Regions from separate parts of the Shewanella sp. LZH-2 genome, predicted to be linked through region 4. Evidence: predicted binding sites of a transcription regulator. Region 4 holds the regulator's gene; each other region holds the start of a gene.

Region 1 (7,409 bases), 1.6 Mb from region 4:
GTGCAAGGATAATTGGCGAACAAGAGTGTGCACTGTTATCCGCTGCGCAGATAAATCTGCTGTGTATGCAAAACGCCCATTTTGACCACTGCTAAAACATAAACAATTCTGATATTCCTTAGAATAATAAATTCTGCAGTGGCTTTGTGTTTCTTATTTCGCCAAACGAGGGATTACGACACGTCATGCACTTTGCACTGCATAACATCGCGCCTAATTGTTATAAAAGTGGAAACGTCAACACGCCCTAATAATGGTAAACTTAGTTACTTAGTGTTCTTGATAATAACTTGCTCATTTGTTCATTAGTATTAAGTTATTTAGCACCTCTTTTTGAGTATTTATTCTTGGCGTATTGGGATTTGGCTGCTTTACTTAACCTACTTATTTATCAAATTTGTATTGTTTTTAGCGCGGGATGTACACTGCCATGGTGGATGATGATTGGTGTGATGGATCGCATTTTATCGAACATGCCAAATTTCTGGCTGCTCTTCTAGATTCTCTGGAGGATCAAATTTCGGTAATTGATAGTACAGGTGTCATACAATTTACCAATCTTTCATGGAATCGGTTTGCCGAGCAAAATGGTATGCCGAAGGGCTATAATTGGATTGGGACAAACTATATGAATGTGTGTGCAGGTTCTGATGAGCCGCTTGCACTAACCGCATTTGAGGGTATTCGCCGAGTTATTCAGCATGACCAAGAGCGATTTTCTATGGAGTACCCTTGCCATAGTCCTGATATCTTAAGATATTTTCTGATGCGAGTTGTCTCAGTCCAAGGCCAAGGCGTTGAACCCGGTTATTACGTTATTTCCCATGCCAATATTACTGAGCGTAAACTACTGGAGCTAGAGATAGCGGATTTATCTGAACACGATGCATTAACTGGCTTAGCCAATAGGCGGTTATTTAGTCGTTTTTTGCACAACGAGTGGCGTCGAAGTCAGCGAGAGCAAACCCCGCTTTCCCTTCTTATGCTGGATTTGGATAATTTCAAGGCATGTAATGATCACCTTGGCCATCAGATGGGGGATGATTCGTTACAGATGGTGGGAAGAGTGTTGAAGTCTTTCTGCCAACGTCCTGCTGACTTACCTTGCCGGTTTGGGGGAGACGAGTTTGCGTTAATCCTAGGCAATACGGATAGAGAAAATGCTCAACAGATTGCTGAGAAGATCTGTCAAGCAATTAAAGCATTGGATATTGTTATCGAGGGAGATACTCGATTGAGTGCGAGTGTTGGGGTTGCGACTCTCTGTGCAGGAATTCGTGATTCTGAAACTCTGTTACTTAGCGCAGCCGATGCGGCGTTATATGTTGCTAAGCGGGCAGGTAAAGACTGTTGCCATGGTGTGCATTTAGAGCCTTGTTTTACGGAATAATAGGAAGATAGTCTCCATACTAGACTCGTCACCTAATATTCGATTGTACTTATCATTTTAAAAAGTTAAAGGTTGTAACCTTTGTCATTGGTAACAAAAAACCGCCCTTAGGCGGTTTTTTTACAAGCGAAAGCATGGAGATAATGCAGATTATAGACCTGCATCGGCGCGCAGTGCGTCAGCTTTATCCGTCGCTTCCCATGGGAACTCGCTGCGGCCAAAGTGACCATAAGCGGCAGTCGCTTGATAAATTGGACGAGCTAAGTTCAACATTTCAGTTAGGCCGTATGGGCGCAGGTCGAAGTGTTGACGGACTAACTTGATTAAGACTTCTTCAGATACTTTACCCGTACCGAAAGTCTCAACACTGATAGAAGTCGGTTCAGCTACACCGATAGCGTAAGACACTTGGATCTCACAACGGTCTGCCAGACCCGCTGCTACGATGTTTTTCGCAACGTAACGGGCAGCGTAAGCAGCACTACGGTCTACTTTTGATGGGTCTTTACCAGAGAATGCACCACCACCGTGACGCGCCATACCGCCGTAGGTATCTACGATGATCTTACGACCGGTTAAACCACAGTCACCCATCGGGCCACCGATAACGAAACGGCCAGTTGGGTTGATGAAGTATTTAGTGTCCTTGCTCAGCCATTGTGCTGGCAGAACTGGTTTGATGATGGTTTCCATCACGCCTTCAATCAAATCCGCTTGGGCGATATCAGGGCTGTGTTGGGTAGACAGTACGATCGCATCGATACCAACAATCTTGTTGTCTTCGTAAGCGAAGGTCACTTGGCTTTTCGCATCTGGGCGTAGCCATGGCAGGGTGCCGTTTTTACGCACTTCTGATTGACGCTTCACTAATGCGTGGGCATAAGTAATAGGCGCTGGCATCAGAATGTCAGTTTCGTTGCTGGCATAACCAAACATTAACCCTTGGTCGCCGGCACCTTGCTCTTTTGGATCTGCGCGGTCGACACCTTGGTTGATGTCTGGAGACTGTTTACCAATCGCGTTTAATACGGCGCAAGAATCGGCATCGAAGCCCATATCAGAATGGATATAACCAATTTCACGAACCGTTTTACGGGTCAGCTCTTCAATATCAACCCAGGCAGAGGTGGTCACTTCGCCACCTACTAATACCATGCCAGTTTTGACATACGTTTCGCACGCGACACGTGCTTTAGGATCTTGGGCCAGAATCGCGTCTAGCACAGCATCAGAAATCTGATCTGCAATTTTATCGGGATGACCTTCTGAGACCGACTCAGAAGTAAACAAGTGCTTTGCCATAGTAGGAAAATCTCGTTGTTAGCAATCAAACGTGTAGAAGCATCTACATCTAGATGGCTATTTTAGTGGAATTTCATCGCCATGACACCCCCAAAGCTAAATATTTCTGTACTTAGTGAGGTAAATCTCAGCTTTAAAATTTGAACTAAAAAGCATGTTAGTCATTTAACTGATTGAAAATAATTAATTAAAAGTGTTTAAAATCCATCTGATTCCGTTAAGGATACGCGGCGGCATTTCCTCTTTTCCACCCAGACGAGCTTTGGGGGAAATTGTACAGAGTATTGTCATAGCGACTTAAACTACGAATCATTGGCTTGAATAGTTCATCCTTAAGCCATTTTTTATCGCAAAAAGTTCTATTGGCGATGGTAAGGCGAGATTGTGATGAATTTTCGTTTGCGTCGCTTCGCTATGTAGGGGAAAATATGCGTCCAAATTGCCCGCTAGACCCCACAAATTAAGCAGGAGAGAGCATGTCTTCCCGTAAAGTACTCGCCAACGCAATCCGTGCGTTAAGTATGGATGCAGTTCAAAAAGCAAACTCAGGCCACCCAGGCGCCCCAATGGGCATGGCAGATATTGCTGAAGTGCTGTGGAATGATTTCCTTAAGCACAACCCGAACAATCCGAAATGGGTAGATAGAGACCGCTTTATCCTCTCTAATGGTCACGGCTCTATGCTGATCTACTCTTTATTACACCTCACTGGCTACGATCTGCCAATGGATGAACTGAAGCAATTCCGCCAGTTACATTCTAAAACCCCAGGTCACCCAGAATATGGTTACACCCCAGGTGTTGAAACCACCACGGGTCCATTAGGTGCGGGGATCAGCAACGCTGTGGGTATGGCGATTGCAGAAAAAACCTTAGCGGCACAGTTTAACCGTGAAGGTCACGAGATTGTTGACCACTACACTTACTGCTTCCTCGGCGATGGCTGCTTGATGGAAGGTATTTCCCACGAAGCGTGTTCTCTGGCTGGTACCTTAGGCCTAGGCAAACTGATCGCATTTTGGGATGACAACGGCATCTCTATCGACGGTCATGTTGAAGGCTGGTTTACCGATGACACGCCAAAACGTTTCGAATCATACGGCTGGCATGTGATTGCTAACGTAGATGGTCACGATAGCGATGCGATTCGCGCTGCTATCGAAGCGGCTAAAGCGGTCACCGACAAACCAACCATGATCTGCTGCAAAACCATTATCGGTTTTGGTTCGCCAAACAAATCTGGCAGCCACGATTGCCACGGCGCGCCATTAGGTGATGCGGAAATCGCCGCGGCCCGTGAATTCTTAGGCTGGCCACATGCGCCATTCGAAATCCCTGCCGATGTATACGCTGGTTGGGATGCTAAAGAAGTGGGGGCAGCCCGTGAAGCGGCATGGAACGAAAAATTCGCCGCTTACGCTAAAGCTTACCCAGAACTGGCAGCAGAATATGAGCGCCGTGTACTGAAAGGCGAATTACCAGCCGATTTCGAAGAAAAAGCACAAGCCTTTATCCAAGAATGCCAAGCCAAAGGCGAAGGTATTGCGAGCCGTAAAGCATCACAAAACGCGATTGCAGCCTTTGGCGCTATACTGCCTGAACTGTTAGGCGGTTCAGCAGACTTAGCGGGTTCTAACCTCACCTTGTGGGCAGGTTCTAAAGGGATTCAAGACGATCCAGCGGGTAACTACGTGTACTACGGTGTGCGTGAATTCGGTATGAGCGGCATCATGAACGGTGTGTCTCTGCACGGTGGTTTTATCAACTACGGCGCGACGTTCATGATGTTCATGGAATACGCACGCAACGCTGTACGTATGTCTGCACTGATGGGAATTCAAAACATCTTCGTTTACACCCATGACTCTATCGGTCAAGGTGAAGACGGCCCAACTCACCAACCCGTTGAGCAATTAGCTAACCTGCGTATGACGCCAAACATGGCCGTATGGCGCCCATGTGACGCGGCTGAAACCGCAGTAGCGTGGAAAGCGGCTATCGAACGTCGCCATGCTCCAACATCACTGATCTTCAGCCGTCAAAACCTGAAGGCTCAAGCACGTACTGCTGAGCAATTAGCCAATGTGGCAAAAGGCGCTTACGTACTGCAAGACTGTGCAGGTACACCTGAGTACATTCTGATCGCTACTGGTAGTGAAGTGCAATTGGCGGTAGAAGCTGCTGCGGCCCTGACTGAACAAGGCAAACAAGTTCGCGTTGTTTCAATGCCATCAAACACTGAGTTTGATAAGCAAGATGCTGCTTACAAAGAATCTGTACTGCCAAAAGCCGTGACTAAACGTATTGCTATCGAAGCGGCCCATACTGACTTCTGGTACAAGTATGTTGGTTTCGAAGGCACAGTTGTGGGCATGACTACTTTTGGTGAGTCTGCGCCAGGCAACGTGCTGCTGAAGCACTTCGGTTTCACCGTTGAAAATGTGCTGAACGCTGCAAAATCACTAGGCTAATTGTTTAGGTGATGGGATTACCGACAAAAGGTTAAACTTTTGAAAGGTTAATCTGTATAATGCGGCCTGCAATCGTTTGCAGGCCGTTTTTGTATATGCAGTATTGTTAAGAGGAAATAAAGACCTCAATGATCCGAGTCGCAATCAATGGTTATGGTCGTATTGGCCGCTCAATCCTTCGCGCTTTATATGAGTCCGGAAAACGCCAGCAAATCCAAATTGTCGCAATCAATGAGTTGGCTAAGCCTGAAGCCATTGTCCATTTGACCCAGTACGATACTACCCACGGTCGATTTCAGCCCAGAGTCAAATTAGTCGATGATCAGATGCTGATCGGCGATGACGTCATCAAAATTCTCCATGAACCTGATCCAGCCAAGCTACCTTGGCGCGAGATGGACATCGATATTGTCTATGAAGCGACAGGTGCCATTTTAGATCGCCAAAGCTGCGAGGCCCATATCCACGCAGGTGCCAAACAAGTCTTAATCAGTCATCCTTCATCGGCCGATGTCGACGGCACAATCGTTTATGGTGTGAATCAAGACTTACTGCGCGCCGAGCATACAGTGGTCTCCAATGCCTCTTGTACCACCAACTGTATCGTGCCTGTGATTGATGTACTCGATAAACACTTTGGCGTGAAAAGTGGCGCGATTACCACCATTCATTCGGCGATGAACGATCAGCAAGTGATTGATGCCTATCATGATGACTTACGCCGCACCCGAGCGGCTGGGCAGTCGATTATTCCCGTCGATACTAAACTTGCCCGCGGTATTGAGCGGATTTTGCCGCACATGAAGGACAAATTTGAGGCGATTTCAGTGCGCGTTCCCACGATCAACGTAACCGCCATCGATCTTTCGGTAACATTAGATAAAACAGTGGATATTGCGACCGTCAATCAAGTGTTAGAATTGGCCGCCAATGGACGATTTAACGGCATCTTAGGCTATACTGACGAGCCGTTGGTATCCTGTGATTTTAACCATGATCCACGCTCCAGTATTGTTGATGGCACCCAGACTCGAGTGAGCGCAGGGCAGTTGGTTAAACTGTTACTGTGGTGCGATAACGAGTGGGGCTTTGCCAATCGCATGTTAGATACCAGTTTGGCGATGATTGCAGCTAAACAAAGCTGAAGATAAGAATTGATACCAATGGGTTAAAGCGTAGTGGCCAATTCGACGGGATGTCGAGTGCCGAATCGCCATCTACACTAACCGATTGATGAAAAACCAGTTTGTTTTTTGATTATAAAAGGAAGCGTTACCATGGCAATTATCAATATGTCAGATTTAGATCTCCAAGGTAAGCGAGTGCTTATTCGTGAAGATCTCAATGTGCCTGTCAGCAACGGCGTCGTCACCAGTGATGCACGTCTGCGTGCCTCACTCCCTACTATCGAGTTAGCCCTTGCTAAAGGCGCGGCGGTAATGGTGATGTCTCACTTAGGTCGTCCAACCGAAGGTGAGTACAACAGTGAATTCTCCATGCAACCTGTAGTCGATTACTTGGCCAAAGCCCTGTCTTGCACCGTCCGTTTAGCGACCGACTATTTAGACGGCGTTGAAGTTGCGGTAGGCGAAGTGGTTGTGTTTGAAAACGTTCGCTTTAACAAAGGCGAGAAGAAAAACGATGAAGTGCTGTCAAAGAAAATGGCAGCCTTATGTGATGTGTATGTGATGGATGCTTTTGGCACGGCTCACCGCGCAGAAGCCTCAACCAATGGCGTTGGTTTATACGCGCCAATCGCCTGTGCTGGTCCATTACTGGCCCAAGAGTTAGATGCTTTAGGTAAGGCGTTAGATAATCCAGCGCGTCCATTAGTGGCAATTGTTGGCGGCTCTAAAGTGTCAACTAAGCTGACTGTGCTAGAAAGTTTATCCGGTATTGTGGATCAATTAGTGGTTGGCGGTGGTATCGCCAATACCTTTATCGCTGCGGCGGGCCACAATGTAGGTAAATCCTTATACGAAGCGGATTTAATTGATGAAGCTAAGCGCTTAGTGGCGAACGCCCAAAGCCGCGGTGGCGACATTCCTGTGCCTACTGATGTGGTTGTTGCGGGTGAGTTTAGCCCTACAGCTGCTGCGACCTTAAAAGCGGTCAATGAAGTAGGCGATAGCGACATGATTTTCGACATCGGTCCCGACAGCGCCGAAGCCTTAGCGAAAATCATTGAGTCTGCTGGCACTATCGTATGGAACGGCCCTGTGGGCGTGTTCGAGTTCGACCAATTC
Region 2 (7,409 bases), 1.4 Mb from region 4:
TGTCATCGTCCCAAAACTGCCCTTGGGCGAGCTCATAGCCTCTAACCCGGAAGAACTCTGGCCCCACACCATTCACAGTCGCCGTCACCGCCTTATTGCCATAACGCACAGTCGCACTCGAGCCAATGCTCGGGGTGACACTATCGACATAGGGCAAATTTTTCAGTGCATTAGCATCGCTTGCAGTCAAAGTTCGTACCTTTGCCGAGCGCCTATCACCAAAGCCTGAGCCGGGGCGAATGTCTATGGTATTGGTGCCCATCGAACTAATGCTCTTTAAGATTTCCCGCTGCGAGCCTTCACCCAGCGCCACCACAGACACGACTGAAGCGATACCGATAATAATGCCGAGCATAGTTAAAAAGGTGCGCAATCTATGGGTCGACATCGCCAGCAGCGCCATTTTCAGGGCTTCGGCATATCTGTCCCATGCCGCCACGCGGGCGCGCACCTTCGTCTTGGCGGGGATCACTTCAGTCTTAGGCGCAGCCGCAACGTTTGAGGCGGGATTAGGCTCATCGCTGATAATCACCCCGTCCTTAATCTCAATAATACGGTCGGCATGCTGCGCCACATGCATATCGTGGGTGACGATGATAATGGTGTGGCCCTCGCGGTGCAGTTCCTGTAATAACCGCATCATTTCTTCACCGCTGTGACTATCTAAAGCGCCCGTCGGTTCGTCGGCAAGGATCACATCACCGCCATTCATCAGCGCCCGCGCCACACTCACCCTCTGCTGTTGGCCACCACTGAGCTGATTTGGCTTATGGTCGAGACGCTCACCTAAACCCAAGCGCGACAATAAGTGCTCAGCGCGCTGTCTACGTTCAAGACGATCTTTACCCGCATACACGGCGGGCACTTCGACGTTACCGACAGCATTTAGATCGCCAAGCAAATGATATCGCTGAAAAATAAAGCCGAAATGCTCACGTCTCAGCTTTGCGAGTTCATCCACATCCATCTGCGAGGTATCTTGGCCATCGATAAAGTACGAGCCCTTTGAGGGTTTATCTAAACAGCCCAAGATATTCATCAGTGTCGACTTACCCGAACCCGAGGCACCGACGATCGCCACCATCTCACCACGGGCGATGGAAAGATTAACATCTTTGAGTACAGTCAGTTGTTGCTCACCCGCCTGAAAACTGCGGTAGCAAGCTGACACTTCCAGTAATGGCTTAGTCACGCTTAAAACCTCATTGGTGGGCCACGGAACTTCATGGTCGAGCCGTCGGCGGGCATTCCGAGCACCACTTGGTCGCCTTCGTTCAGGCCAGACAGGATTTCGGCATTGATTTTGTTATTAATACCAACAGTTACATCCACATATTGCACTTGGTTATTCACCAATACAGGCACTTGATATTGCGGCCCACGGGACTTGCCTTCCGCTGGCGGAGCCGCTTTATCCCTTGGTTTTACCCTCAGCACCTGCGATGGTACTAACAGCGCATCATCAGACTTGGCAAGCACAATCGAAATCTGCGCCGTCATGCCAATGCGTAGGGTTCGGTCGGGGTTTTCGACATCGAACAGGCCATGGTAATAAATGGCGTCTGAATCGCTCGAGCTCATATTGCTATCGTCACCATCCATTGACGTCGGGCCAGGCTCAATCGCCCTTAAAGTGCCGCGATAGGGATGGTTAGGTCTACCAAGAATAGTGAAATACACTGGCTGTCCTGGGCGCACATTGACGATATCGGCTTCGGAGATCTGCGCCTTGACCGTCATGGTATCGAGCTGCGCCATCTCGACTATGGTTGGTGTGGTTTGATTGGCGTTAACGGTTTGACCCACTTCGACCGCAGAGTAAACGACGGTGCCATCCATAGGCGCAGTGATCTTGGTATAACCTAAATCGATTCTGGCACTGTCGACATTAATCTCAGCCTGTTGTTTTTGCGCTTCTAACTGCTCAAGCTCGGCTTGATACACCGTGAGCGTGGCTTCGGCGGCTTCAAAGTCTGCGCGGGAGCTGGCCTTATCGGCGAGCATTTGCTGCTGACGGGTATATTCGAGTTTTGCCTGACGAATTTGCGCCTGCTTAGCACGATACTGGGCATTGATGTTTTTAAGGGATGCCAGCGCATTTTGCAGGTTGTTTTGCTGGGCAAGACTGTCGATTTGCGCGATAAGATCGCCCTTTTTCACCTCTTGGCCTAGCTCCACAGGCAAACTCAGAATTTGCCCTGAGACCTGCGCGCCCACACTCACCAGCTTGGAGGCCTGCAACATGCCGTTGGCGAGCACCGAGTTTTCAATATCGCCGCGTCTAACGGGTTCAGTCACATAGCTTGGAGCCGCCTCGGGTTTATGTAGCAGAAAATAAGCGCCGCCCCCAAGGAGGATGAGGCCGCTTAGGATCAATATCAATTTACGCTTTGAGGATTTTTTCATCTGAATCTAGGTGTCCATCAATGCCAATGGGCGCAAGCGTGTATCTTGCGGGAAGAAAAATAGTGCTGTCAGTATATAGAGTTAGCTAAGCACAGTAGACGAAGGAAGTGTCGATATCAGGTAAAGATTTGCAAATATCTGTGTAGAAGTTTGCGCCCTAGACCTTTAAATATACGGATAAAACGTTGAACCATATAAATCCATGTTACTTGAGATTATCTGCATACCTCAAACTAAAGGGTCATGGCGTGAAACGCTGATTTTTATAAGCAAAGGTTTGTATAAACAACCAATAGCAAAACAGGGATACCTTAGGTATCCCTGTTGTTTACGTAAAGCAGTTGTGGCATTTATTACTCAGATATCACAAACACTTAGCCAAGGCGGCGACGCAATTCACGGGTCGCATCGACCATGTTTTTCAGCGCGGGTTCGACTTCAGCCCAAGTGCGTGTCTTAAGGCCGCAATCGGGGTTAACCCACAGTTGGCGCACTGGCACTTTTTGCGCCGCTTTTTCGATAAGGTGCACCATGGCCTCAACACTTGGTGTATTGGGCGAGTGGATATCGTAAACGCCAGGGCCAATTTCATTTGGATATTCAAAATCTTCAAAGGCGTTGAGCAGTTCCATGCGTGAACGGGAAGTCTCGATGGTGATCACGTCCGCATCCATGGCGGCAATCGCGGCAATCGTATCGTTAAACTCGCTGTAACACATATGGGTGTGGATTTGGGTTTCATCAATCACACCCGCCGCACTCAGTTTAAAGGCATTCACCGCCCAATCTAAGTAAGCTTGCCACTCGCTTTGCTTTAATGGCAATCCTTCGCGGAAGGCTGGCTCATCAATTTGAATAATGCCAATACCCGCATTTTGTAAATCCACCACTTCATCACGAATAGCCAGCGCCAATTGGGTGGCAATGGTATCGCGGCTGATATCTTCACGGGCAAACGACCAATGTAGAATCGTCACCGGCCCCGTTAGCATGCCTTTGACAGGTTTGTCCGTCAGGCTCTGGGCAAATACCGCCCAATCAACCGTCATGGCTTTCGGGCGACTCACATCGCCATAAATTAATGGCGGCTTCACGCAGCGAGAACCATAACTCTGCACCCACCCATTTTTGGTAAAGCCCACGCCTTCGAGCTGCTCGCCGAAGTATTCCACCATGTCATTACGCTCGGCTTCACCGTGCACCAGCACATCGATACCGAGCTTAAGCTGGCGGTCGATAGTATCGCGGGTCACTTGCTGCAACTGCTCAGTATATTGGGCATCGCTTAGCTCACCCTTGCGCCAGCGGCTACGTAGTCCGCGGATTGCCGGTGTTTGTGGGAATGAGCCAATCGTAGTCGTTGGCAACAATGGCAAACGATACTTACGCTGCTGCACCACTTGGCGCTCAGTAAATTCACTCACCCGTTCATAGTCGGCTGGGGTCAGCGCAGCGACACGGGCGATCACTTTAGCATCCGCCGCCTGTGCCTTAGCCTCACGGCGAGCCACGCAGGAGTTAACTATCGCTTTGGCCGCGACAGACTCAGGGGCCTGCAACAATTGGCGCACATTTGCCAGTTCCAACAGCTTTTGCTTGGCAAACGCAAGCTGCTGACGCAGCGTCGGCGTGAGCGTTGTCTCTACCTCTAAATCCACAGGGCTGTGCAGCAGTGAACACGAAGTGCCAATCCATAGGCGCGCTCCTAAGTCTCGGGCAACACCGCCGATACGCTCAACAATCAGGTCAACCTCCGCCGCCCACACGTTACGGCCATTAACTACACCCGCCGACAGAATTTGATCTGGTCTTAATGCATTAGCAAACAAGGCCAATTGTTCAGGGGCAGTCACTAAATCTAGGTGCACCCCCGCCACCGGCAGCGCGGAAACCAATGCCTGATGATGGCTAATGCTGCCATAGTAACTGGTGAGTAAAATCTTCACTTGAGCCGTTTTAAGCGCTTGATAAGCTTGGCTAATCGCTGCTTGCCAATCGGCGGCTAATTCGAGTGCCAGAATCGGTTCTTCAAGTTGCACCCAAGTTACGCCCTGCGCAGCAAAACGCGCAAGAATGTCGGCATAAGCCTTTACTAGATTGGGCAATAAACTCAGCTTATCGAAATCCTGACCTACAGTTTTGGCCAGATACAAGTAACTCACAGGGCCTAACAACACAGGCTTGGCTTGATAACCCAGCGCCTGCGCCTCGGCCACTTCATCAAATAACTGCTCATAGGCGATAGAGAACACTTGGTCTTGCTTAAGCTCTGGCACTAAGTAGTGATAGTTAGTGTTGAAATACTTAGTCATTTCCGAGGCTGGCGCATCGGTGCCACTTGGTGCACGACCACGGGCAACGCGGAATAAGGTATCAAGATCGATAGCACCCTCGCCACGGTGGCGATCGGGGATAGCGTTTAAGGTCGCACTCAGGGTTAACACTTGATCGTAAAAGGCAAAATCCCCTACAGGTACTTGCTCTATCCCTGCGTCCACTTGCCATTGCCAATGAGTGCGGCGTAACTCCCTAGCCACCTCATGCAGTTCAGCTTGAGTGCTCTCACCACGCCAGTATTTTTCAAGGGCAAACTTTAATTCACGACGACGCCCGATACGGGGAAAACCAAGACTGTTTAATTGCATACCATATCTTCCTTTATTTGAGATAAGCCATATTCGGCACTTGCACCCAGTAGATGGTGTTTTCTTGGCAACTTTTCGCATTTAAGCCTAGATAAATCACAATGGGCGTCTGGACGTCTAGAAGTTTATTGTGATAGTCTCTATGCCAGCAACCGAATTGATTTCAAGCACAACATGAGCGAAATTCACTTGGAGTGATCATGATCGAACTAAGACATCTGCGAACCTTAATGGCACTGAAGGAAAGTGGCAGCTTGGCGGGCGCAGCCAAAAAACGTTTTGTCACTCAATCGGCTCTCTCCCATCAAATTAAGGAGTTAGAGCAACGAATTAACTCGCCCATTTTTGTGCGTAAAAGCAAACCGCTCTCCTTTACTCAGGAAGGTGCACGCCTGCTGCACCTCGCCGAAGAGATCCTGCCTAAGGTGTTAGAGACGGAAACCGATCTCAAAAATGGGCTGGAAACTGAAACCAATCAGCTCAGAGTTGGCATTGAATGCCACAGCTGTTTTCGCTGGTTAATGCCAGTGATGGAACAATTTAGGCAAGATCATCCCCAAGCCGAGTTAGATCTCTCAAGCCGTCATCTATTCGACTCGCTCAATGCCCTAGAAATGGGCGAACTCGATATAGTGCTGACCTCAGATCCCGTGCCAGGTCACTCGCTCGCCTATCAGCATTTGTTTGATTTTGAAGTGAAGTTAGTGGTTGCTAAGGATCATCCCTTAGCGAAAGAAGCCTATGTTGCGCCTAAGCAATTGGCGCGCTTGCCGATAATCAGTTATCCGGTGCCACTGGCGCGTTTAGATATTTACCGTCACTTTTTAGAACCCGCGGGCATAGAAGCCGGCGAGCAAAAAACCTGTGATTTGACCATGATGTTATTGCAGCGCATCGCCTGTAAGGACGGTATCGCCGCCCTGCCCAATTGGTCGATTAATGAAGGGCATGGTTTAAGTCTCGCCACCGTCAAACTGGGGCAAGAAGGCTTAAAACGCCCACTATTTGGTGCCTATCGACGCCACAGTGCGAACTCGGCCTTAGTGCAAAACTGGCTGCAATTGGTGGCAAGCGAAGGCTTAGCCCGCCAGCAAAAATCCAATTAAGCTTTGAAATGTTTAACAAAAAAGCCTGCAATCGCAGGCTTTGTTTTTATGGGCGGTGCTTAGAGCGGGTTAAGCAATAAACCACGCATTGACAATACTCGGCGCAGAATTAACCCGGGGGAATTTTGATTACGGGTCTGGCGCAGATTGTGGGCGATCATAAACTCTTGACGCAGATCTTGGTCAAGATCTAAGGCTTCAAAGGCTTCGATGGTTAAGGTTTGTTGCTGATTATCGATCAAAGACTTAATCACACTTAGCGGGAAAGATTGCTCAGAGCTGGCATTCAAATAAGCAAATGCGGTTAAGGCAATAATCTGGCCGAACACACTAAACAGCGCCAAGGTTTGCACCTCATCGGGGTCGATATCGACATCCGGCATATCAACTAAGCTGTCAACCGCATCAGTTGCTATATTTTCCGTGAGTTTCCAATAACCTTGAACCAACTTCTTATAGGGTTGAGGCAATTCATCGAGGCGTTCTTTCAAATAAAATGTAAAGGCGTAACGGTAAATATTAACTTGGCCCAAACGAATTAAGGCATCTTTTAAAGAGCGAGACTTAGGGCTAACCACACCAGAAGCTTGCGCCGAATTACTGCGCATCAACATATGGGCCGCTAACGCGGGATCACTCGAAATAATATCGATCACATTACGAATATCGCCTTCGGCAAGAATGGCCTTTTTCAGTGGAATTAAGATCCCACGGCGGCCAATGACTTGCTCTTCATTCGCTATGATGGCTCTCACTTGAGTAAAAACCTGTTGCTCAAGATCTGTCATAGGACACTTTACACCTGTTAATTAGCTATAAGATGATTCGAATACCGCTCACATCATACCCAAACTACAAAGAATTTCAGCACTAAGTCGTAGAATAATTGCGTTAACCCTAAAGATGATGTGCTTTACAGTATAAGCAACGACTTAGCCTATATTACACCCGTAAAAATGATTTTTCTCTGCACCCAACAGCAGAAATAACAAAGCCAGACAACGTCTGGCTTTAAAATGCGCTAAATCACTTAATTATCAGGATTCGGCTTAGAAGCGGTAGCCGACAGTCAAGCGAATATCACGGCCTCGGCCTGAGTAATAGCTATCACCCCAAATGCCACCGTAGTAACCCGAGCTAACATACTCTTTATCAAACAGGTTATCGATACGCAGGCTCGCTAACCAAGCATCACGGGTATAGTTAAGGGCTAGATTACCTAAAACATAGCTAGATAATTTATCGCCTTCGT
Region 3 (7,409 bases), 1.6 Mb from region 4:
CACGCCGCCAAAGTGGCCAACGTCTTCACCAAATACCACCATGCGCTCATCAGCTTGCATGGCGATTGACAAGGCCTCATTGACGGCCTGTAACATATTCATTTCTGCCACGGCTTATAGCCTCCCTGCACTTTTGGGATAGGATTGCGGATATTTCTTGATGTGTTCTTTAAGATCGCTCAGTTGCTTTTTAAGCGCAGGCGTTGGCTTGTCGTACACGTCTTCAATAATCTCATCCAGCATAGGGATAGGTAATTTTTCCGCGACTTTAACGGCGGCTAACACTTCTTCACGGTACTTTTCGTAACGCTGGACATCATCGGCTTCAGCTAACCAGCCTTTATTAATCAGCCACAACTTAAAGCGTTTGACCGGATCGTGTTGTTGCCATTTCGCCTCTTCTTCTTTTGAGCGATAACCCGAAGGATCGTCAGAAGATGAGTGGGCGCCCAGACGATAAGTCATAGCTTCAATCAACACGGGGGCATTGTGCTCAATCGCATAGGCACGCGCCTGTTGTGTCGCCGCTAACACCGCCAGCATATCGTTACCGTCGACGCGAATGGTGTGCATGCCGTAACCCACGCCACGACTGGCAATACCGTTACCGGCAAATTGCTCTTCCGTTGGGGTAGAAATGGCATAACCATTGTTACGGCAGAAGAAAATCACGGGGCATTTTAACACCGCTGCCATATTCAATCCGGCATGGAAATCGCCTTCAGATGCAGCGCCTTCACCGAAATAACAGACAGCAACATTACGTTTGCCCTGCATTTTCAGGCTATAACCGACACCTGTCGCTTGCGGAATTTGAGTGGCCAATGGCGATGAAATGGTTTGGTAGTTTAACGCCGCGCAGCCGTAGTGGATTGGCATTTGGCGACCTTTACCTAAGTCCTTCTCATTGCTGAACATTTGGTTCATAAACTGTTCAGTGGTAAAGCCGCGATAACGTAGCGCCGCATGTTCACGGTATTGCGCGAGGATCACATCTTCTTGATCAAGTGCGGCCACGCTACCGACGATCGCGGCTTCTTCACCGGTGCAGGTCATATAGAAGCTGATCCGTCCCTGACGCTGTGCGCCAAGCATACGTTCATCGAGTACTCGCGTGAACACGCAAGTATCATAAATTTTGGTGGCTAAGGCTTCATCTATTACAGGCAAAACCGCGGTTTCATAGGTAGTGCCGTCTGCTTGTAGAATTCGAAGGATAGGAATGTGAAGCGATGCCTTATCCAAGAAGCCGACACGGTGCACTGTATCAGTGTTGAGTGTTGCTTTGCTCATATTGTGCTCTTGTTATCTCGTTACGCAGCAGAAGAACCACTGCGCCTAATTTATACGAATATGCCGGATGAACATTACGTTAACGTAAACTACCTATCAACCGTTGGCACAGTTCAAACGACAACTAATCCCCTGTGGGCATGTATATAATGCTTTACAAAACTAGCGAACATCTGGCGCGACTGAAGGGATCAGGCAAATCACAGTGCGATTGCCGATGGGCACCTTAGCATTGGGGAAGACAATCGCTTCAAATTCCTGTTCGACTTTAATTTCCTGCCCACCCTCTCGGGCCAATACAAAGCCTTTAGGGAAAGCTCGGAAATTTTCGACATCGGTCGCGAAGGTAAATTCAAAATCATCAAAATGTTTGTTGATCACCCGACACACTTGATACAGATTCACCTTATCCGCTGAGAATGGCTCAAGCGCTAAGGGTTTGTCTGTGATAAGACGCATAAACATCTCTTGGGCGGCAATAAAACGCGTCATATCGTTTTGCCCCATGGGATACACCTTACCTAATTCAATGGTAAAGGCATCGGCGCCATATTGCTCGGAGGAAAAATAACTAAAAGTAGTTGTCGGCTCATGGTGAAATAACACAGTATCGACGCCACTGGCCGCTAAAAACATGATTTGCTCGGCGCTGTAAGCACGGCCGGGACGATAGGGATAAATCGCAAACTTTTCGTGTTTAGACGCCCGCATCGCCGTGTGTAAATCGTAGTGAATTCGCTGGCGCCCTGCGGCTGCGCCCTTAAAGAAGCGGTCAACATAGGCTTCTAATTTTTTTGCCCGCACCCGCTCAGGATTCACTAATCCCGGAGGATTTGAATGCTCGCCACTAAAGAGACGATTCATGTTCTCGTCGATAATGCGAGTGCCGTTATTAATCGCTAAAGGGTTACCAATAAGAAAGAGCGTGCGTTGTTTGGCGATGATTTTTTGTTGGAGAAGCTGTTTGATTAAGGTATTGCAGAGTTCGATGGGGGCGGTTTCATTACCGTGGACACCGCAGGAGAGAATGACATCCTTACCTTGGGCCTGTGCAGGCTCAAAGACGATGACGCCCGTGTCCCACACCTCTACTCGAGTATGTTCTCCTAAGGCGAAACTAAACTCATCCCCGAGGGTTTCAGGATTAGCGAGGGTCAGCGCGAGAAAATCCTTCGAATCTAACAGAGCTTGTAACACAGAATTCTCCTTATAATAGCGTGTTAGAGGCGAGTCGTTATGGCAATAACTGCCTGTTTCATTGCACTTATCACTACCCACCTTAAAAAGCGCATCCATACTAACACAAGTTTTTGGGCCGTTACTCTGTCATTCTGGTCAAACAAGCGCATTTCGCGGCAAAACAACAGCATCTTAGCCGCATTTGGTCGACATAGGATTAATTTTGTCGACACACTTGCTTTTAGGCATGAGTTTTATCACAATCCTTAGCCATCTAGACTTCTATCAGGATTTATCATGGCGTTAGCAACTTTCGGTGCCGGCTGTTTTTGGGGCGTGGAGTATTTCTTTAGACAAGTCAACGGCGTGACCAACGCGACCTGCGGCTATATGGGTGGCAATAACGAAGCGACCACCTATGAGGAAGTCAAAAAAGGTAAGACAGGCCATGCTGAAGTCGTACAAGTAGAATTTGACCCTGCGATTGTCAGTTACGACGAGTTACTGGATGTGTTTTGGAAAAACCACAACCCGACCACGCTCAATATGCAGGGCGGCGATATTGGTACTCAATACCGCAGTACCATTTTCTTCCATGATCGTGAGCAAAAAGCGGCGGCAGAAGCCTCAAAACTGGCCTTTGCCCGTTCAGGTCGTTGGGGATTACGTCATATCGTCACTGAGATTGTGCCGTTACAGCAATTCCATGTGGCAGAGGAATATCACCAAAACTATATCGATAAGAATAACTTACCAAGTTGCCATATCGAGTACTAGGCTTAGCGATTAAGCTCAAACCTGAATAATTTGACCTTACAATCGCTGCAAATAAAAACGCACTCGTAGGATTTCGATGAGTGCGTTTTTTTATCGGTAAAAAGAATGCGTAAACGCTAAATCAGGCGCTGAGGGCCTTATCGATCAGGGCTTGTGCGTCCTTAATGATATCGGCAAGATGTTGCTCACTGATAAAGCTCTCACCGTAAATCTTGAATAACGCCTCAGTGCCCGATGGCCGCGCAGCAAACCAACCATTGGCCGTGGTCACTTTAATGCCACCAATTGAAGCATTATTGCCAGGTGCATGGGTCAATACAGCCTCAATGTTCTCACCCGCCAGCGTAGTGGCGTTTAAGGTCTCGGCATTAAGCTTGGCAAATTTGGCTTTGTTCTCAAGGCTAATCGGACTATCGATACGCATGTAGAAGCTTTGACCGAACTGCGCCACTAATTCTTGATGGCGTTGACCAGGCGTTTTACCTGTGACCGCAAGCATTTCGGCTGCGAGCAGCACTAAAATAAAGCCGTCTTTATCGGTACACCAAGTCGTGCCGTCGCGGCGTAGGAAGGCCGCTCCCGCACTCTCCTCTCCGCCAAAGGCAATACTTGCATCAGCTAAACCATCGACGAACCACTTAAAGCCAACGGGCACCTCGAGTAATTTTTTGCCATGGAAGGCACAGATTTTATCGATAAGCGCGCTTGATACCAATGTCTTACCAATGGCCAAGCTAGCGCTCCATTCTGGTCTATGGGTTAACAGATAATCAATCGCTACCGCTAAATAATGGTTGGGGTCCATAAGTCCAGTGCACGGACACACGATACCGTGTCTGTCGTAGTCTGGGTCATTACCCACGCATAAATCGAAGGATTCTTTGTGAGCCAGTAAACCTGCCATCGCGTAGGGCGATGAACAATCCATGCGGATCTTGCCGTCTTTATCCAGTGACATAAAGCTAAAGCTTGGGTCGACCTTATCGTTAACTAAGGTGATATCAATGCCATAGTGCTTGGCGATCGGTGCCCAATAATGGATACCCGAACCGCCTAATGGATCGACACCCAACTTAAGTTTGGCTTTAGCAATGGCATGCATATCAACAACATTGTCTAAATCCGCCACATAAGGTGTGATTAAATCGATGGCATGCACATAACCCGATGCCAATGCATCAGCATAAGCGAGCTTATTAACGCCCTTAAGTGCAGTGCACAGGTAATCATTAGCGCGGGACTCAATCCACGCGGTGATATTGCCCTCTGCAGGACCGCCGTGGGGTGGATTGTATTTAATCCCACCATCCTGCGGCGGATTATGGGACGGTGTAATAATGAGGCCATCGCTTAAAGCTGCACCACTCAGCGCCGCTTCGCGATTAGCGCAAATAATGGCATGGGACACCACAGGTGTTGGCGTAAAACCATCATTTTGCTGAATATTCACCGTTATCTTATTGGCAGCTAACACTTCAATCGCTGACACGTAAGCCGCATAAGATAAAGCGTGGGTATCGATACCTAAAAAGAGTGGCCCTTCGATATTCACCGATTGACGATAATCGATTACGGCTTGAGTAATCGCCCAAATATGATCTTGGTTAAAGCTGCCTTGAAACGCCGAGCCACGGTGACCTGACGTACCGAACGTGACACGCTGCTCAGCGGCATCCACATTAGGTTTGATGCTGTAATAATGGCTCATCAGCTTTGGAATATTCACCAGATCCGTCTGACTCGCGGTTTGTCCTGCCCGTTGATGTATTGCCACCTGATCCTCTCCTACCGGAAAATCGGTTAATTAAATGGAAACGCCGCATCATTGCGGCGTCGATAAGTCGTTATACGCGTTCGGCAATGCCATTGGCAATTTCAGCATCACAGCCAAATTGCACCAAGGCCTCGGCTAAAATTGCCCGTTTTTTTGCAGTATTGTTATTGGTCGTTACCCAAAAACCCGTCTGGCCAATTTCCTTCGGATTTGCAGTGGCGCTGGCCTTAAGTAACTCCTCACGGGAGCGGGCAAAGTAGAGACGATCGCGCCCTTGGATCTGTAAGATTTGTGCAAACTGCGGTTTATTCAGTTGATACAGGCTCTCGAGCAAAAATAAGAATCGCCCCACAGCGCCTTTTTGCTGCTCTAACCTATGTTCATCCACCAATTGATTAAAATCAGCTACAGATACTGAGGGTTCGGCTTGTGGCGTGAATGATGGTTCAGGCGTTGCAGTCTCCAAACTCGGTTGGCTAATAGCCTGTGGCTGTGCTGGTTCAATCGCATTAACGGACAGGCCGAGTAATCGACGGAGAATGTCAGAGGCGCTCTCACCAATACGTTCCGTTTTGCTGGCAATATGACGATAGAGCTCTTCATCCACTTCGATGTATTTCATAACCTTATTATCCTTTGTTATTCGATAGGCATAACCGACAAAACGCACCACAAACGATCCTTGCGAAGGATCTGTGCGATCGTGCCCCAGTGTATCTATCTCTATCAATCTGATAAAGCATCATTAATCCAAAAATGCGTGAAATCGCACATCAAATTAGCACAACGGTATTAATCGCTGAAAAAGCCAGCAAGTTCGGGGGGATAATCCAAAAACAATGATGAAACTTGTCAAACTTAACGTATTAGGGGCACAATTCGCGCAACGTTAAGCACCACTGCGCAGGCATTTCATGAATTTTGTATCCTCAGGTCAAGGAGAGGCTGTCCTCCTTATCCATGGACTCTTTGGTAATTTAGATAATCTTAAAAGCTTAGGCCAAGTGCTCGAAGCCAATCATCAAGTCATCCGCGTTGATGTGCCAAATCACGGCTTAAGTGAACATTGGCAACAAATGGATTACCCTAGCTTAGCCAAGGCCATGGTGGATTTACTCGATGAACTCGAGCTTGAGCGTGTCCATATCGTAGGCCATTCCATGGGCGGAAAAATTGCCATGGCGACCGCACTCGCATACCCAAATAGTATCATCAGCTTAGTTGCGGCCGATATTGCGCCCGTCGCCTATCAACCTCGGCATGATGCCGTGTTTGCCGCGCTTGAAAGTTTACCCCTTGAAGGCCACACAGACCGCCGCTTCGCTTTAGCACATTTACAAGCTGGCGGAATAGATGAAGCAACAGCACAATTTTTACTGAAAAACCTCCAACGAACTGACACTGGGTTTCGTTGGAAATTGAATCTCAATGGCTTAAAAAGCTGTTATCCCAATATCATCGGCTGGCATAATCCACCTGGTAAATCCCAATTAGTGTTTGCTGGTCCGAGTCTTTTTCTCCGTGGTGGCGATTCAAACTATGTCACCGCGGAGCACCGAGACGAGATTGTGCACCAATTTCCACAAGTCCAAGCAAAAACATTAGCAGGCTGTGGCCATTGGTTACATGCGCAAAAACCTACTATTTTTAACCGGATTGTGTCTGAATTTATTGACAAACACACGGTGTAAATGACAACGATTCTCGACCTAAATCATATAGCCGACACCTTGTTGATGTGATATATTCGCGCCTCTTTTAGCCTTAGAACAATCTAGAGGACTAAGAAAGTATGTTATCTCAGTACATGGAACAAATTGAGACCCTCGGCTTGAACCTGTTTTTTGCCGCGATATTTTTCTTTATCGGCATGGCCATCCACGATGTGCTAAAACAAGGTAACGTACCGAAATTTGGTCGATTTATTGTTTGGTTAGTGTTATTTCTCGGCTGCGCCGGGTTTATTGCAAAAGGTATTATCCAGATGTCTTGGGAAGGTTCAGGCATCGGTTAAACAATAAGAACATGGCAAAAGAAGCAACAGATAGAACGACCATTGACCTTTTTGCCAATGAAAAGCGACGGGGACGCCCACGTAGCAATCCTTTGTCCCGTAGCCAGCAACTTAAGGTCAATAAGCGCAACCAGATCCAGCGGGATAAAGCCAAAGGATTAAAGCGAATAGAGTTAAAGGTGTCACAAGATTTATATGACGCCTTGAATGAGCGGGCATTGGCCAGTAACATCAGCCGAAGCCAGTTAATCGAATTAATTCTTCAGCAAAAAATAAAATGCTGAGCAATCGATAGCAGCAAGATTAACGTATAAGTGAACTAGACATAAAGGATAGACAATGGCAACTGTAGGTCTTTTTTTCGGTAGCGAC
Region 4 (7,409 bases):
AAACTCTGGGTATTGCAGGGTTAAACTGGCGCTGGCGCTGATGTCTAATGCAATCAGTTCATCACAGTTAAGTTGTTCTAATTGTTCAAATAGATGCTCGTACTGCCAAGGAGTCGCTTCTGTATCAAATTCCTGCTGCCAGCTTTCCAGATCCACCCCCGTAGACTTAATCAGGGCTTTACTGGAAGTAACCAGACCGACTAACTCGACTTGCGCTTCAAGCTCTTGATTTAACGAGGGAGAAACTGACTTAAACAGCTTCACCCACGCCTCGCCAATATTGCCCACACCCAGCAGCAATACGCCAATGCGTTTACGCGGGCCAGCACAGCGGCGATGCACTTTTTGCGTCAGCAGATTAACCTGCGACTGTGGCACTAAAGTCACCAAACTTAAGTCACCACTGAACAAGGGCTTAGCGTCGCGGCTCAGTAAACGGGCAAAGCTACGGCGATAATGCTCGGCATCGGCACTCACCAACGCCACTAAACCGAGTTCGGTATTAATTTGCAGATCTTTAATGCCGAGGGCTTCGGCCTGCGCATCCAATAATTTTTGTACTTGTTTTTGGTTTTCAGCGGTATAGGCAAGCTCAAGCCGTTGATGCGCCGATACCCAATGTGCCAGCGGCGTTAATCCCGCCTCCACCAATTGCTCGAGCAGACTGGCCACATCACCCGCAATCTTAAAGCCAAATAACACCACAGCATTGAGGTTGGTCACCACGGGCGCACTCGCCGAGGAGCTGTGCGGCGCAATCAGGGTAAAGTCGGTATGGGAGGCGTAGCTTGAACGCACGGCTAGGCTCACCTCAGTGTTAAACAGCGGCTGTAAGGTGCGTGAATGGAGTACTGGCGAGCCTAAACGCGCCAAGCGGTCGGCTTCGGCGAGGGACATGCTCTTGAGTAATTTCGCATCGTTGATCTTATTCGGATCGGCGTTAAATACCCCTTCAACGTCGGTCCAAATGGTCACGCGCTCAATGTCGGCAAGGCTGGCAATTAAGCTGGCGCTAAAGTCAGAGCCATTGCGACCCAATAGCAAGGTATCGCCACGCTCGTTGGCGCAGATAAAACCGGTGATCACTAGGCGCTCGTTAGGGTGTGCGGCCAGTAAGGCTTGTACTTTAGCGCGGGATTCTTGCACACGGATTTGCGGCACGGCGGCCTCATCTGCCACTAAAATCGAGCAGGCATCCACATGGCTTGCGGCCACGCCCGATTCACGCAGCAGCGCTGCCATCAGGCGCGCCGACCAACGCTCACCAAAACTCACCACATGGTTAATTTGGTAATCGTTGCGTACATCTAAAGATAATAGACTGATTAACTGAGCTTTATCCGTGGTTAAACGCTCGCGTAAATCCCGCGCTTGCTCGTTAGATAATAATTGCTCAATCAAGCCTTGCTGATAGCTGATAAGGACTTGTAATTCTTCTTGCCATAATTGGTTGCTATCGCGCAGGGACAATAATTTATATAAAAAGTTAGTGGTTTTACCCGCGGCAGACACCACCACTAGATCATCACTATGGCCATGGGTTAACAGAATATGGGCGACTCGGCGGTAACAATCGGCATCGGCTAAGCTGGAACCACCAAATTTATGTAAGTGACAACGTGCCATCTATTATTCCTCTACTGACAAGCCGCTACGGCGGCCAATCCTGCTTGAATATCTGCAACTAAGTCGTCGGCATCTTCAATACCAACCGACAAACGTAATAGGGTGTCTTTAATGCCAGCTTCAAAACGCGCCTGCGGCTCCATCGCCCTGTGGGTCATGGTCGCGGGCACGGCTACGAGACTCTCAACGCCACCTAAACTCTCAGCCACGCTGAATAAACTTAACGCATCTAAAAAGGCGACCACTTCGGCCTCGCCGCCCTTAAGCTCAAAACTCAGCATAGCGCCAAAACCTTTTTGTTGCTTGGCGGCAATGGCATGGCCGGGATGATCCGCAAGACCTGGGTAATACACTTTACTCACGACGGGGCTGTTACTCAGTAACTCCACAATCCGCTCGGCATTACTTTGGTGCTCACGAATGCGCACAGCTAAAGTACGCAGGCCGCGCAGGGTTTGATAACTGTCAAAGGCAGAACCGGTTAAGCCTAAGGTGTTCGACCACCAATGTAAGATCTCACCGAGTTGAGGGTCTTTGGCGATCACCGCGCCGCCCACCACATCGCTATGGCCATTAATGTATTTAGTGGTGGAGTGGATAACGATATCGGCGCCGAGCAATAGCGGTTGCTGCAAAATCGGCGAGAGGAAAGTGTTGTCCACTATCACTAACGCACCTACGGCGTGGCTTGCCTTGGCAATAGCTTCGATATCAACCACCCGCAGTAATGGGTTGGATGGGGTTTCAATCCACACCATTTTAGGCTGCTGGGCAATCGCTTGCTCAAGTGCTTGGCTGTCGGTTTGATCGACCACCAGCAGTTTAAATTGGCCTTTTTTCGCGAGGTTGGTGAATAAACGGTAAGAGCCACCGTAGCAATCGTGGGGCACCACCAGTAAATCATCTGGGCCCAGTAAAGTGGTCACTAAGGTAATGGCTGCCATGCCAGTACAAGTCACGATACCGGTTGCGCCCTTTTCCAGCTTAGCTAAGGCATCGCCTAAGATGCTGCGGGTAGGATTGCCGGAACGGCTGTAATCAAATTCGCGAGGATTTTTATGACCATCGAAGGCGTAATTAGTCGACAAATAAATCGGTGGCACAACTGCGCCATATTGAGTATCGCTTTCGATACCCTGACGCACTGCCAGTGTGGCTAATTGACGCTCTGCCATGGGTGGACTCCTAAATTCGGTAGACTGATAGAGATGTCTGGACGTCTAAATGTACCTAAGCCCAGTGGTATCGTCAATAGGCGTTAAGACGTTTAGACGTCTAAACATAAAGAAATCTGTTTGCAATCACTAAGAAATAGTAGCAATAATTTGACTGTAATCTGTAAGGGTTTAAAATCTGCCCCGAATTTAGCGTTATAACAGGTGAGTCAATGACTGAATGGAATGGGGAATACATCAGCCCCTATGCTGAACATGGCAAGAAGAATGAACAAGTAAAGAAAATTACTGTGTCTATTCCGCTCAAAGTGCTAAAAGTCCTCACGGATGAACGTACGCGTCGTCAGGTCAACAACCTGCGCCACGCAACGAATAGCGAACTGTTGTGCGAAGCATTTTTGCATGCCTACACCGGCCAGCCTCTGCCTGATGATGCCGATCTGTCGAAAGAGTGCCCAGACAGCATCCCCGCTGAAGCGAAGCGGTTGATGGACGAAATGGGGATCGAGTGGGAAGACATGGAATAACGCTTAAGCGTCCATAATCCTGCCGTAACTAATTATTAGGGATCGTTAATGCTCATCCGGCGTGGTGGGTTAAAGTAACGATCCCTATTTTGTTTTGATGGAATCCTATGTTCTCCTTGATCGATCCACAAACGCTTGCTATCGCGTCTGTGATTGTGTTTTTAGGTGCCCTCACCCAGAGTCTGATTGGGTTTGGCTTAGCCGTGGTCGCCAGTCCGTTGCTGTATATCGTCGATCCCCAATTAGTGCCTGCCCCCGTGATTGTGATGGGATTTTCCATCGCGCTACTCACCCTATTGCGTGAACGCGGCCATTTAGAATTCAATGGCTTGCAATACGCGCTCATCGGTCGAGTACCCGGAGGTTTTATCGGTGCTAGCCTATTACTGTTTGCGCCGCAGCCGATTCTTGGTTTGGCGATTGCGGCCATTGTGGCGGTCGCCGTGGTGCTCAGTTTGTATAAATTCAGCCTGCCGGTGAACAAAGCGACTCTGTTTGGCGCGGGAGTCGTCTCGGGGATCTTTGGCAATATCGCCGCCATTGGTGGCCCTCCGATGGCGATTTTATTGGCGGGTAAGGATGCTTCGCAGTTTCGCGCAGCGTTATCGGCCTTCTTTATCTTTAGTTCGACCATTGCCTTGGCGATTCTTGGGGTGACGGGCTTACTCGAAATCAAGCACTTTTGGCTGTCGCTAATGCTATTGCCCTCGGTCTTTTTAGGCTATCTCGTGGCGGGCAAACTGGTAGGCAGTATTGATAAACATAAGACCAAGATGGCGACCTTAGCCCTCTGCGCTATCAGCGCCTTAGTGCTTACGGTGAAATCTGTGATTGAGCTATTGCCGCAATAATTACCGCAATAATCCTCTGCCAATTGCCGCCATAAAAAAGCACCGTTACCGGTGCTTTTTGCTTGCAGGGATGCGTGTTGTAACCCATTTGAGTATCACTTAATCGTATTAAAGTAATACTCATATTTGTTGCGCTAGTTTGAATGCCATGGGTTAGAGCATTCGCTAACATCACTTAGCTCAGGTAGCTTTGGCCTGCATACACAATAAAGTGTCTCAGGGCGAGCACGCCAGTTAAGCTGGCACAGGCCACCATAATCATTGCGCCCTTAGTGTGGCGAGTCGCTGCGGGAAGCAGCATAAACAGCAATGGCACACCAAAGCCAATCCCGACGACACCAATCCAGAATACGCTTGCCCACACGCCAGAGGTGAGTGATGCCAGCGCCGCAGCCGCCGCACCGCCTTTAAAGTACAAGGCACAGAACAACATAAACAGGAACATGATTTCGATGGCCATCACTGGCAGCTCTAAGCCATGCATTTTAGCTAAGGTCTTGTCGTGGCTATCGGTTTTGAACATCACCAGCGCCAGCACCGCATTGGCCGCCGCACCCGCTGATAAACCAGATACCAAGAACAGTGCAGGCAATACCGCAGTGTTTAGCATCGGATAGGCATTCATCGCCGAGATTAAGAAGCCAGTGTAAGCGCCCACACCAATGGCGAGGACAAACAATAGCACTTCAATCAGCTTTCTAAAGGGCATCAGCAACTTAGCGATAGGCGCGAGGAAACCTAAGCCCCACTTTGGCAAATCGTCACGCAGTACTAAAATCGCGTAGGCAAATGCCAAGGGTGAGTAAGCCAGCAGCGCTAATACCCCAATCGCCATAACGGACTGGAAGTTGTAGTTAATTAAGATCAACCAAAAGTGGAAAGGCTTAGTTAAATCAAACACTAAACAAGCTAAGCCTAAGCTGATTGCCACAGGGCCAATAATCGCCGCGGCCTTGAGGATATTGCTCTCAACTTGCGTTTGTTCCTGATTGAACCAACGCAAACCAATGCCAATCAGCAAACTTCCGGCGGATAAACCCGCCATAAATAGATACACGGCGATGACCCAGTGCCAAGTGACGGGAGCATATTGCGCCATATCGCCCCAAGTATTGTTCATAATCAAATCCCCCCTCTTTTGGTAGGAACGCGATATACCCTAGGTTTAGTGCCTAAATGGGTCTTATCTTGGTAAGTGATCTTAGTGTTGAGCAGTGTGGCCACTTCACTTTGTGGATCGTTAGCATCGCCAAACACCAAGGCATCGGTCGGGCACACAGTCACACAGGCAGGCTCTTCACCCCGGGCCAAACGCGTGTCCTTACAGAAGTTACACTTGTCAGCCACTTTGGTTTCGGGATTCATAAAACGCACTTTGTAGGGACACGCCGCCACGCAGTACATACAACCCACACACTTGTCGCCGTGGATGGAAACAATGCCATCTTCGCCCACGTAGGCCGCGCCCGTTGGACACACCTTCACACAAGGCGCATCTTCACACTGCTGGCAAGACACCCTATGGTACTTAAAGTGCAGATTGGGCATTTCGCCATAGGGTCCTTCGACTCTCACCTGCAAACGGGTCACCCCTTCTGGAACGCCGTTTTCACTGCGGCAAGCCACGTTACAGGCTTGGCAGCCGATGCACTTGTTCTCATCGTGCACCATCACATATCTTTTCGTCATTTGAGCCTCCAATTAGCGTTTTGCCAGCGTGACGCCAGTGGTGTGTACCGTCATACCACACACAGGTGCGGTAACGTGGGGCAGTAAGTTTCCGCAGTGGATACCTTTGCCTGTCGCTCTAACCAACTCTTTGTTTTTAGAACCAAAGCCCATATAAGCAAACACGGTATCGGGGCGAATGCCTGGGGTGACTAACGCATGGCCTTCCTCTGTACCTACACTGCTGGTTAAGCGGATAGGGTCGCCATTGCTGATGCCTAATTTGCTCGCGGTATCTGGGTGAACCCACACGGCGTTATCCGACATCAAATTTGCCAGCATGGGCACATTGTGGGTCGCGCCATTGGTATGCACCGCCACCTTACCTTGGATAAAGTAGAGTTCATTTGGCTTTTTAAGCTGCACTTCGCGGAATTTAATGACACCACGTCCTGGCGCCATGGCTTCAACCTTGGCGGAGGTCAATTCAATCTTGCCGCTTGGGGTTTTAAAGCTGAGTAAACTGCCGTAGGTGCCGTCTTCATCCGCAGGTTTGGCATTGGCATAGGCCTTGGTAAATTCGGCCACCATTTTAGGTTCGCGCAACATAATCGGCTTACCGAAGCTGACAAAACCTTCGTCTTTGATCCGGCGCAGCAGCTCTGTGTCGCGGTTTACCTGCAACAGTTGCAGGGTCTCCATGTTTTCCCATGGATAGAATTCACTCAGCCCCAGTTTGTGGCCAATATCCTTAAAGATTTGCCATGACGGACGAGTGTCGCCTAGGGTTTCGACTACCCGTTGGCGCACATAGTAGGCAGGGTTTTTACCTGACTTGTCAGCGATTTCCTCATCGCGCTCAAGGTAGGTAGACTCAGGTAAAATCACATCGGCATAGGCCGCGGTTTCACTGATATACACATCGCACACGGCAACAAAGTCGAGCTTTTTCAAGGCTTCGACCACTCGCGCTCTGTCGGTCATGGTTTGCATTGGGTTAGTACGGGACATCACCCAGCCATGTAACTGATAAGGCACCGCGCTTAAGGTCGCATCGAGGACGGTTTGATAAATCCCGCCCGCAGACCACATCATGGCGTACTGTTCTTCCACTTGGTCGATACGTTTTGCCGCAGGCTTTGGCATATCTTTTACGCCGGGCTTACCCAGCACAGGAGCCACATCTTCACCCGCGAGCTTGTTATAATCACCAGGCTTTTGACCAAGGTAGATACCGCCCTTACGCTCGATATTACCAATCAAGATGTTGGCAGCGTAAAGCGCGCGGCGCATTTCAAACTCTTCGGTGGTAAAGGTGGCTCTGTGACCAAAATCCACTACAGCATGGGGCGCTTTAGCCGCATATTCACGGGCAATACGGCGAATATCTTTGGCGGGCACATCGGAGATCGTTTCGGCCCACTCAGGGGTATAGGCTTTTACTTCAGCGGCAAAGGTGTCAAAGCCTTCGACATAACGCTCAACAAAGGCCTTGTCGTAAAGGTTTTCTTCAATCAATACATGGCATAAGGCTAAAGCGACGGCCACGTCGGTACCAGGAC

What was found. The regulator MetJ, encoded in region 4, represses methionine synthesis genes. The targets are predictions, from matches to a motif close to TAGACGTCTAGACGTCTA.
Region 1: the regulator MetJ is predicted to act here: its motif matches at 2,735-2,752, upstream of metK (methionine adenosyltransferase).
Region 2: the regulator MetJ is predicted to act here: its motif matches at 5,162-5,179, upstream of metE (5-methyltetrahydropteroyltriglutamate--homocysteine S-methyltransferase).
Region 3: the regulator MetJ is predicted to act here: its motif matches at 2,740-2,757, upstream of msrA (peptide-methionine (S)-S-oxide reductase MsrA).

The regions. Positions count from the first base shown of each region.
Region 1 is NZ_CP069350.1:3,721,344-3,728,752, reverse strand. It holds gene JM642_RS16395 (hypothetical protein) at 1-95, shown strand, start outside; gene JM642_RS16390 (sensor domain-containing diguanylate cyclase) at 419-1,390, shown strand; gene metK (methionine adenosyltransferase) at 1,541-2,692, opposite strand; gene tkt (transketolase) at 3,169-5,163, shown strand; gene epd (erythrose-4-phosphate dehydrogenase) at 5,292-6,308, shown strand; gene JM642_RS16370 (phosphoglycerate kinase) at 6,441-7,409, shown strand, end outside.
Region 2 is NZ_CP069350.1:3,851,396-3,858,804, forward strand. It holds gene JM642_RS16925 (MacB family efflux pump subunit) at 1-1,192, opposite strand, end outside; gene JM642_RS16930 (efflux RND transporter periplasmic adaptor subunit) at 1,195-2,406, opposite strand; gene metE (5-methyltetrahydropteroyltriglutamate--homocysteine S-methyltransferase) at 2,781-5,051, opposite strand; gene JM642_RS16940 (LysR family transcriptional regulator) at 5,252-6,157, shown strand; gene JM642_RS16945 (HDOD domain-containing protein) at 6,217-6,945, opposite strand; gene JM642_RS16950 (TonB-dependent receptor) at 7,207-7,409, opposite strand, start outside.
Region 3 is NZ_CP069350.1:2,218,250-2,225,658, reverse strand. It holds gene JM642_RS09965 (alpha-ketoacid dehydrogenase subunit beta) at 1-111, opposite strand, end outside; gene JM642_RS09960 (thiamine pyrophosphate-dependent dehydrogenase E1 component subunit alpha) at 115-1,293, opposite strand; gene astE (succinylglutamate desuccinylase) at 1,456-2,490, opposite strand; gene msrA (peptide-methionine (S)-S-oxide reductase MsrA) at 2,770-3,249, shown strand; gene pgm (phosphoglucomutase (alpha-D-glucose-1,6-bisphosphate-dependent)) at 3,371-5,023, opposite strand; gene seqA (replication initiation negative regulator SeqA) at 5,094-5,645, opposite strand; gene JM642_RS09935 (alpha/beta fold hydrolase) at 5,938-6,714, shown strand; gene JM642_RS09930 (DUF2788 domain-containing protein) at 6,816-7,037, shown strand; gene ybfE (LexA regulated protein) at 7,049-7,321, shown strand; gene fldA (flavodoxin FldA) at 7,377-7,409, shown strand, end outside.
Region 4 is NZ_CP069350.1:659,172-666,580, reverse strand. It holds gene JM642_RS03045 (bifunctional aspartate kinase/homoserine dehydrogenase II) at 1-1,626, opposite strand, end outside; gene metB (cystathionine gamma-synthase) at 1,638-2,801, opposite strand; gene metJ (met regulon transcriptional regulator MetJ) at 3,014-3,328, shown strand; gene JM642_RS03030 (sulfite exporter TauE/SafE family protein) at 3,436-4,179, shown strand; gene nrfD (NrfD/PsrC family molybdoenzyme membrane anchor subunit) at 4,355-5,299, opposite strand; gene JM642_RS03020 (4Fe-4S dicluster domain-containing protein) at 5,302-5,868, opposite strand; gene phsA (thiosulfate reductase PhsA) at 5,881-7,409, opposite strand, start outside.